One region of the Shewanella sp. MM_2022_3 genome, then DNA from elsewhere that is predicted to be linked to it. Evidence: predicted binding sites of a transcription regulator. Region 1 holds the regulator's gene; the other holds the start of a gene.
What was found. Region 1 encodes LexA, which represses DNA repair genes until DNA is damaged. Its sites were predicted from a motif close to TACTGTATNNNNATACAGTA; they were not measured.
Positions count from the first base shown of each region.

Region 1 (5,373 bases):
GCAAACAGGGTTAACATGCTGTTTAACCAGCTGCTTTCCATTACCTTTGACAGGGCGCCGACTAACACGCCCATATTGCCACCCTGGGCAATAATCTCACTAAACTGGCTGCGGGGAATATTGCCCATAGTGGCGACTAACCAGCAGGCATAAATGATCAGCGCGATAAAAGTCCCGACAAAAATGGCTTTGAAAATGGTCGATGAATCTTTGCCATAATACTTCACCAAACTCGGCACATTTCCATGGTAACCAAAACTGGCTAGACCAAATGGCAAGGCCGCCCACAGATAAGGCATAAAGCTTTGCTTTCCATCCGGTTCGAGCAACTTAGTCACATCGATTTCGATCAGCAAATTACCAATCGCGAGGAAGAAAGTGATGATCATCCCGCCGAGCATAATGGTCGTAATACGATCCACCGCCTTGGTACTGATCAACACGATACAGGCGAGCACGACAGCAAATACTAATCCGGCGACACTTTGAGGCAGCTCAATCCCCATACCTTGGAGGCTATGGTTAACAATCGAGCCACCGCCACTGATGTAGGCGTAGGTTAAGATGTAGAGCACGAAGGCAATGGACACCCCATTCACGATGCGCCAAAACTGGCCTAAAGTTTCCTTGGTCAGGGTATCGAAACTCGCTCCCGGCTCGAAATGCAGGTTGGTTTCGAGCAGTAACAGTCCCGACATCAACATGCAAAACCAAATACCGAGTAACATCAGTACCGAGTAACCAAACCACATGCCAGCGCCCACGACAGGCAAAGAAAACATCCCCGCCCCGACTGTGGTACCGGCAATAATCATGGCACCACCAAGCAAAGACTTGCCCACCGGCTTATTCTTCGCCGCATTCATATGGTTAGCCATTAAGCGATATGCTCCGCGGTCACGCTGGCGACAATCGTCTGCCTTACAGAGGCTCTGAGTAAGCTATTAGCTTGATCGCGAATGCGCTCAACATCAGATTTATCTTCCTTACCAGAGAAATAACCCAACTCTTTTAGCTTAACACTCAAGGTGTTATAGAGTTTCTTATCGTAAAATTCTGGTGCGGTAATTCCATGCAGCGCCCCTAAACGTTGGGCAAGCAGATGGCTTTCAGACTCGAGATCCGAACGCTCCATCTTAGGTCTGTGGGCCAGCAGATTGAAGATAATGGCATAGCGTTGCAAGGTCTCACTAACGCTGCCAGCCAACAATAACATTTGGCTGGTGTGCTCGGTCACAACCGACAACATATCGCTTTCCTGCACTAGACCTTGCTCAATAAACAGCTCGAGCACTTGATTCACGTAGCTTGGGAGATCTTTGATCCCCATAAACAACTCCGCCTTCAATAACGGATAAAAGTCGTTCACTATCCCAAGGATTTGCGCTCTTGAAATCTGTTTATTATTGATTAAACAGCTGGCAATTAATGACGGAATAATAAATAAGTGAATGATATTATTGCGATAGTATGTCATTGACGTCGCTTGTTTTTCATCAATTGACACTATCTCACCCAAAGGATCGGCGTTGATGGAGAACTTGTTCAGCTCTAATCCTTGTTGTACTAAGTGCTTACCATCACCTTCGGCAACCGACGTAAACGACGTGTAAGGCACACGCTTAAGCAGGGTCAGGTATAAATCTAACTGACGCTCGAGCAAACAACGCTCTAAGGCATTTTGCTCCGACGCCAACAACACTAAACTGGTCAAGGTAATAGAGCTGGCGGCAGCGGCGTCGTTAATCCGCGTCATCACCCGATTTGCTAACACGTTCACCGCTGGGGTTAACCAAGTCGGTTTTTGCTCAGGATCATCAGCCACTTCACTGCGCCAGTTAGGTGCCGTTTCATTCAAGAAATTTTGCAATGTAATCGGCTCACCAAAGTTGACATAACCTTGGCCAAAATTACCTAATTTACGAATAGCACCAAAGACTTGCCATACAGATTCTTTCTGTTTTTTCTTACCGCTTAGCTCTTTGTGATAGGTCGCCACTTCCATCACGTGATCGTAGCCTAAATACACAGGCACTAAGGTGACTGGGCGTTCGATACCACGCAGCACACTGTTGATCGTCATAGCGATCATGCCCGTTTTAGGCGCCAATAGACGACCGGTACGAGAACGGCCACCTTCAGAGAAATACTCAACCGAATATCCCTTAGCAAACAGCTGATCGAGGTACTCACGGAACACTGCCGTATAGAGTTTGTTGCCGTTAAAACTACGGCGAATAAAGAAAGCCCCGCCACGGCGGAACAGCGGCCCCGCAGGCCAGAAGTTTAGGTTGATACCCGCAGCAATATGCGGTGGCACCATACCTTGGTAATACAGAATGTAAGATAACAGCAGGTAATCCATATGGCTGCGATGGCAGGGCACATACACAATCTCATGACCATCGTGGTGTAACTGCCGAATATGCTCGGCACCTTTGATGTTAATACCGCTGTAGAGCTTGTTCCATAACCACGTTAAAAAGCGCTCGGCAATACGTACGAGACTATCGGAATAATTCGCCGCAATTTCATCAAGATATTCAATTGCCGTTTCACGCGCTTGGGTTTCAGAAATCTTCTTGCTCGCGGCTTCTTCCTGAATCGCCTTGCGTAAGGATTCAGATTTCAGCAAGGAATGGAATAACGCCTGACGATTAGGCAACACAGGCCCCGTCATCACCTTACGTTGGCGGCGGAAATGTACTCTCGCTACTCGAGCCAATTTATGGGCAATGCCCATATCGGTACCATGTTCGTCGGCCATGTAACGCAGCGATACCGCATTAGAAAATTGCACAAAGTTATGACGGCCCAAAAATAGGATCATCAAGCACTTACGTAACCAAGTAGGGTTCTCGCGCTCAAGCACTGCCGCCTTCATGGTGTCGTCTTCTTTACCCGGAGTACGACCCCAATACAGACTCACAGGCACCAGCTGTATATCTAACTCTGGCTTTTCCTTATGGACGGCCAACAAACGCATAAAACATTCGAGGAATGGCTCATTGCTGGCGCGTTCACCAAATAAGGGCTTACGACCTTCAAGGCATACCACCCGTGGCGCCACAACGCCATTCACCACCAGCGGCTCGTAAGGGCTTGGCAAACCAAGTTTCGTGGTGATCTCGCTTAACGCAGCAATATCACTCAGGGATTCTGTTTTCATTACATAAGCAAGCGGTCTGGAGGCATCCAGATTCAGATCGGCAAAGGGATCCTGTGGCACAACAATAGTGTGCACTAAGTGCTTTTGGATCCAACGTAATGATTTCAACCAAAGAGAGTCTTGTTTAGGCATTATTCTTATGCAATGTAAGTACGTTCATTAGCCCCATAGAATACCAGATTCTAGAGAATATACCCAAACAACCTAAAGATGCAGGATTCAGCGGCTGATTTTAATGACTTAGTAACGCACTTTAGGCAACACCATTTATTGATACCGTGCAAATGGCATTCACCCCATAGATGACGATTATGGTTATTTGCAGATCTAGCTGACCAAGTTAAAAGTGGTTAATACTTGCACTACCAATAATACTGTATATAATAACAGTAACTGTATAGAAAAACAGGAAATACCATGAGACCGTTGACGCCACGCCAAGCCGAAATTTTAGAGCTGATTAAACGTAATATTGCCGAGACTGGCATGCCACCCACTCGGGCCGAAATTGCCACCCGTTTGGGTTTTAAAAGTGCAAATGCCGCAGAAGAACACCTTAAGGCATTGGCGAAAAAAGGCTGCATCGAGATCATGCCTGGTACTTCCCGCGGGATCCGTCTCCCTGTAGAGGAAGAAGATAACCGCGAAACAGGCTTGCCACTGATTGGCCAAGTGGCAGCGGGTGAACCTATTCTCGCCCAAGAGCATGTCGAACAGTATTACCAAGTCGACCCCAGCATGTTCCACCCTGCTGCCGATTTCCTGCTGCGCGTAAAAGGCGACAGTATGAAGAATATCGGCATCCTTGAGGGTGACCTGCTTGCCGTTCATAAAGTACAACAAGCGCGCAATGGACAAGTTGTTGTTGCTCGCGTTGATGATGATGTAACCGTAAAACGCTTTGAAAAAAAAGGTAATTTAGTCTACCTACATGCCGAGAATGAAGACTATTCACCGATTAAAGTCGATTTGAGTTTCCAAAGTCTAACAATTGAAGGGCTCGCCGTAGGGGTGATCCGCAATGGAGATTGGCTATGAACAAACTATTAGGTAATGCCCCGCGTCACCCCGGTTTATGGCTCGATACGGTTCGAGATACAGAGACCGACTGGCAGCATACATCAATAGTCACTATGCCAACTCAGAGCCAAGGGCGCCAAGAGCTGACACAGCTGAGCAAACAACTTGCCCAACTGAGCCAACAGGGAAGATGGATAGTGCTCATCAACCCACCTAGTATTGGCTACAAGCAGCTATTAGCAAACGCAGGTGTGCGTATGGATCGCGTACTATTGGTTCACGCAAAAGATGAGGTCGAAACCCTTTGGGCGATGGAAAAAGCCTTAACCAGTGGCACATCTAGCGCAGTGATTACTTGGATTAACGCCCTAGATACTCGCGATAATCGTCGCCTACAAATTGTAGCAAAGAGCGCACGTGCAATGGGTATCGTGCTTGAAGGTTCAACGAATGACCAACCTTCTAGCATCAATCTCACACAATCGGCTAAATTTACTCAACCCGCATTTTTCAGCTCTGTTCATTAAAAATTTTTCACACCGTATTTAGCCTTGAAAGCCGCCTCACCTGTGAATGTGAGGCTTTTTTTTGGCAATTTTTCAGACAATTAGAAAAAGAAGTGATCTTGATCAATTTTTAAACAGCAAGTATGTTTGATTTAGGCGCACATGATATATCGCCTGTTTAGGCAGAAATATCGCGTTATTTTCGAATATCGCTCGCCCACAAAAATTGAGAATAATGGGTTTATTCAGCAGTATGTGCCAGTGTGGCTAATACCAGCAGTAACAATACTTGATCATAAGTAAGCCGCCAACGCACGTTGAAGTCAGAAACACTTTTTTGGGAACTGAAGAGTTTGCATAGAGTTGAGACTTACTGTGTTGCTCTTCTTTGTAGTTGCTATTTGCAATTAGCAGAGGAGAAGTCTTGTGAAGCAATGGTTGTATTGTTTACTCGTGGTGCTATTCGCCCCACCGTTGGCCGCAGCAGACATGCGGTTCAATATGACGCCTGGCGTAACAGAAATCAGTGGCAAGGTATACCACCTGCACATGACGATTCTGTATATCTGCTGCGCGATAGGCTTAGTGGTTTTTGGCGTTATGATTTATGCCATGATCAACCACAGAAAATCCAAGGGCGCGGTCGCGTCACACTTCCATGAGAGTACAAAAGTTGAG
Region 1 is NZ_JAKZGV010000004.1:125,373-130,745, reverse strand. Features, by position in the region: gene mtr (tryptophan permease) at 1-878, opposite strand, end outside; gene plsB (glycerol-3-phosphate 1-O-acyltransferase PlsB) at 878-3,301, opposite strand; gene lexA (transcriptional repressor LexA) at 3,587-4,207, shown strand; gene MMG82_RS04155 (SulA-like leucine-rich domain-containing protein) at 4,204-4,716, shown strand; gene coxB (cytochrome c oxidase subunit II) at 5,122-5,373, shown strand, end outside.

Region 2 (5,373 bases), on a different contig from region 1:
TTCAGTTCTTTGGTGAGGTTCACCATAGTTGAATAGCGTTTTTGTTCTGGAGAGAAATCCCGTTGTGGCGAGCGATCAAAACCGCAGCGACCATTGGACATCACTTGATAACCACGTGCCTCACATTCTGCGGCAGATAAGGTTTTAAAGAGTTTATTATCGCTGGTGACAATGTTCGCACCATATGAGCTGTAAGCCGCATAAGGGTTGCCCGGAACGATATCTGTTCCCCATTCTGGGCGATCTGTTCCTTTTAAGGCTTGACGGTCTTCGTATTCGGCGAAGAAAGTTAGGTTCGCTTTATCGCTGCTTACGCCCGTCATAAAGGAGAATTGGTTGTTTTGTAAGCCACCATCAACGGTATCGGAGAAGCGATATTTCAAGGTGCTTTGCTCAACATCTTTTTTCAAGATAATGTTGATAACGCCGCCCATGGCATCCGAGCCGTAAATGGCTGATGCACCTGTGGTTAAGATCTCAATGCGTTCAATCGCTCCTAACGGAATGTTTGCGGTATCGACAAAACTATCTGTACCACCGGCCCCAAAAGGATATTTAGGTACGCGTTTACCATTGATGAGGGTGAGAACGCGTCCAGCGCCAACACCACGAAGATTTACAGCAGATGCAGCTGGGGTGAAACCATGAACTTCTTGCTGAGTCATGGAGCCGCCAGAGTTTTGCGATAGGTTACCTAAAACATCTTGGACTGAGTTAAACCCGCCTTTTTCAATGTCGGCTGCACTGACAACCACTACAGGTGAAGCATTCTCAAGATCGGTACGCTTAATACGTGAACCAGTTACTTCGATACGCTCAACTTTATCCTCGGCAACCGCGGTTTCATCAGCTGCGAAAACCAATGGTGATAAAGATGTTGATACTAAAGCAAGTAAACTAAAACGAACCGCACGTGCAACGGTTGTTTGCGTAATCATATTTTCATTCCCTTAACAATGCCGTGATGATCAGGAAGGGTTTCATCAAGGCTTATATTTTATGTGCAACTGCCCTCCATAGTCGGAAAACTATCATTAACAACTTTAATATCAACAGCTTAATTGTTTGTTTTGTGTTAATCGTGTGTTACTAATGTAAACTTGCGGAAGCTAATTAAGGTTGGCTTGAAGTAATAAGATGCGGTGCTGCATGTGAAAAAGGCTAGATTGTATCGCAATGTAACGTAACATCATCTTTACAATGTCAATCTTTAGGCTGAATTTTTTGTTTAGGTCAGTTTTGAATAATGTGATCGCTATCAATTTAAGATTAAAGGTGTTAATAGCATGAATCTTATTAGCTGTTGAAATATAGACCATTATTGACTGTGTTTTAGCGGATTTAACAAATGGAACAGCTCTAGCATATTATTTCGTTATTCATGCTTATGGCTTATTTTATTATCGGAATATGTCTCCATTGGGTAGTGTAGCGGGGAGAGAGTTGACCACGCTTCATTCTCCAATCGGCATTCAGTCCTTGTCCTGCAAATTGAATATTTCCTTTACCACTGTGATTGATACCATCAAGCAGTTTCATCAATTCTTTACTTTTAGGTTGTGGTTTGGCCTCGTCAAACAAGCCTAATTGAAACACGCCTGGTGCATAAAAATCTCCTAGCATGACGCCAGCTTTAGCATAGGCGGGACCTGCACGCCAAAGCCGATGCAATAGTCGCTGCGCTAATTCGATAAAATCACGGGTATCGTCACTGGGATACACAAGATGACCAGTGAGTACTTGGCTATATTGGGGCTGATGTTGCGTAAAATAACTGCTGCGAATAAACACCGATAAGGTGCGGGCAAACTGCCCCTCCGCTCGCAATTTCTCGCAGGCCCTAAAGGTATAGTCACTGATAGCCTGCTGCATCGCCTCAAAGGTGGTAATACGTGCGCCAAAGGAGCGCGAGCTGATGATTTGCTGCTTTGTCGCTACCACCTGCTGAATATCATCACAGGCAATACCGTTAAGCTCGTACACCGTTCGCTCAACCATGACGGAAAAATTGTCTCGGATAAGTTTAGGATGGGCATCTGCAAGCTGTAGAGCGGTATGGATGCCCATCTGTTTTAAACGTTGCGCAATTTTTCGGCCAATGCCCCAAACTTCATCAATGGGAGTGAGCGCCATTAACCGGCGTTGGCGTTCTTTATCGCGTAAATCGACAACGCCTTGGGTGGCGGGATACTGTTTTGCGGCATAGTTAGCTAGCTTGGCTAAGGTTTTGCTCGGCCCAATTCCTACGCAGACACTGATCCCTATCCATTGCTGGATCCGTTGACGAATATCCATGGCTAACTGGTTAATATCTTGACATTTATCGAGCCGAGACAAATCCAAAAAAGCCTCATCGATTGAGTAGACTTCAACCCTAGGCACCATCTGCTCAAGTGTGGTCATGACGCGATTTGAAATATCAGCGTAAAGGGCATAGTTGGACGAAAATACCGCCACATTATGGGCGCGGATCATCTCCATCACTTGATAAACCGGCACGGCCATTTTTATGCCTAATTGCTTTGCTTCCGATGAACGCGCGACAACACAACCATCGTTATTTGACAGCACAACGATAGGTTTGCCCTGTAGATCGGGCCGAAACATACGCTCACAGGACGCATAAAAATTATTACAGTCTACGAGGGCGAATAAGTTGGCGGTCATTTGAGTTTTTTCACCACACAAGTCACGACACCGAACAGGTCTAACTCTGACTCGTGGCTGAGTGGAATTGCACTGTAGGCCGGGTTACATGGCAATAATTGCACCACAGGACGTAATTGCAATTGCTTTACCGTAAATTCCCCATTGATGGCCGCCACTACAATATCCCCATGGGTGGCTTGTAAGGCTCGGTCAACCACTAATATATCACCAGAGGAAATTCCGGCATCGACCATCGAATCGCCTTGAACTTTGACAAAAAAGGTTGCGGTGGGATGTTTGATACAAAGCTCATTTAGATCAAGCGATTGCTCAATATAATCATTGGCGGGAGAAGGAAACCCCGCCGCCACAGATGTGCTAAAGAAAGGATATTGGATTTTCGATTGTTCAGGAGTAACCATGATCATATGCATCTATATGCTGTACATATACACAGTATAAGCTAACTTTAGCACATGTCGAAGGCGTTTATGTCATGTATTTGCTTAAGTAAACAATCACCCTATTGGAGTCTCGTGATCAAGCGTGCTCTTTGTGGCTCGAGCTCATCAAAATCTTGTTGGTAACGGTCTAATGATGTAATGCCAGAGCAGAGTACAAATTTACCAAGTGGGTTATATATAAATTGGCTCATGTCAGCGATTGACCAAGGAGCAGGGCAAGTCTGCGGAGGAGTCGTGCCATTTAAAATTTCCGCGTAACGATTCGCTGTGTCTTGATCTTTCATTAACGGTGTCAGCAACCATTGCGTCACGTTTGTGGTGATATCTTCATCATCAATTGTCTGCAATGCTTTGGCCATGGCTGTAAAGTAATACCATTCACCCATTTTTATTTTTTCAAATGTAGTCACCTCAGCAGGGAACGGCGTTTGCCAGCTAGTGGGGATGACGTTGCTTAATTGAGAGGGATGCAGTTGGCCTAGTATCAATTCGCCAAATTTCATATTTGTTGTGATGCCGTTTTGACTAACGGTTTTTATCAGTAGCACATGGGTGTTAGCTGCTACGCGTTGCCAAAACAACATATCTTGATTAATCACATCGGTAACTTGCTGCGCAGACATGGTTTGAGCGTGAGCCAGTAAATCGATGAAGTAGAGTTTTTGTGCCGTGAGCAGATGTGAAAGTGACGGAGAAGACAAAAAGACATTAAATTGGCTGCCTTCTTGCCAGGTATCTAACTGAATTAATGTTTTATATCGCGTGATTAATTCGGCGTTTGTTGCGATGAGTTCGTCAAAAGACGTTTGTTCTGTCAGTACCGGGAGACAACTGGACAGAAAATCATCACGGTTAAGGCATTCGTTGAAAGGGGTTTGCGGTTTGTCTATAGGAGTTGTGTTTAGCGTTGGGGAGCGTTCCAAAATGCCAAGCTGTTGTATGCTTTTAAGTCGAGAAATCCCAGCATCCATCGGCGAGGCGCCACTATTCACATCAAAGCCCAGCGCATAGAGATAGGCATTCTGAGCTTGGTTGTCGGCTAACGCCTTATCACTCTTTTGAATTTCGTCGAGGTAGGCTTTGGCTTGCTCTGAAGCTGGGCTATCTTTTATGTTGATGGCGGCAAGGATCAGATAAAGACTCACTGGCACCAAGAATAACGTGAGCAAAATCCATTTGATTACGGTTTTTAAAGGCTTCATCAAAACTCCATTTATCGATAAATTAACAAAAGCACAAATAGCTTAACATCTTGACTGGCTTATGTAAGTCAATTTTTTATTGAAGTAACGGCAATAAAAATAAGTATTCACATAAAAACAGAGAATGCTTTTACTGTGCGCAGAATGGATGATGTGGGGCGAATTAAAGGAGTATGCTGTTTTTCATCATAAAGCCCGCACAACTCACCTTTGCGGGCTTTATTGACTCGTATCAGTATTTAAACACTATTTCAACGCCTCAGGGACGATAGGGTAGTTATCCCAGACTCGACCATCGCTCATTGAACGTACAAGCTTAATATATTCAGCGTGGGTCCAGGCGAGCGGGGTGGCGGAGTTAGTGCCTTGGCCGAGTTGATATTGGTAACGAGTGGCGTTACCCACACCGTCCCATGCTTGTTCGGGGAGCATTAGACCCGCGTTGGCGAAGGTTTCCATCCCTTGCACATAGGTATTGATAAGTTGCTGCTTGGTTTGCTGTGCGTGAGCACCGCTTAGCTCTCCCTTGGCGCTGGCAAGGGCCAATTCAAAATGGCCACGCTCGCCAGTAAAGAAGGGCCAGACGCGGCCGCGTTGGTTGTCGCTATTACTGCCCGATTCGGCGTAGTTTGCGCCAGTGAGGGTATCTTCACCGTAGCCATCGTTACCGTAACGTCTAAAGCCTGGAACGCTGCTGCCATCCTTTGCCGTAAAGTTGTATTTGAGGCGTAAATTGTCCTCAAGCTCGGTATTATCCACCAGCGCTAGGCTTTGATTAATCAGCTTATCGGTGGAGCCACGCACGCCATAGCGCACCAGTTCTAAAAAGCCGCCATCGAGGATCTGACGTTGATCTAATCCCGCACGGCCATTATTGGCGGCGAGTTGCTCGGCGGTGTTTGGCTCACCGTTGGGGCTTAATCGCAGATAATACGGTGCCTTAATGCCTTGGCTATCGGTGAGCAAACCTTGGGTCGTCACTAAGTGTTTTTCAAGTTGTTGATTAAGCGTTTTGGCGGTCGCGAGATAACGCTGACTGGCATCGCTGTCGTTTACTG
Region 2 is NZ_JAKZGV010000002.1:244,365-249,737, forward strand. Features, by position in the region: gene MMG82_RS02290 (TonB-dependent receptor) at 1-938, opposite strand, end outside; gene umuC (translesion error-prone DNA polymerase V subunit UmuC) at 1,393-2,667, opposite strand; gene umuD (translesion error-prone DNA polymerase V autoproteolytic subunit) at 2,664-3,071, opposite strand; gene MMG82_RS02305 (hypothetical protein) at 3,173-4,315, opposite strand; gene MMG82_RS02310 (glucan 1,4-alpha-glucosidase) at 4,562-5,373, opposite strand, start outside.
Region 2: a site for LexA is predicted at 3,089-3,108, ahead of umuD (translesion error-prone DNA polymerase V autoproteolytic subunit). Genes of this name have one in related genera too.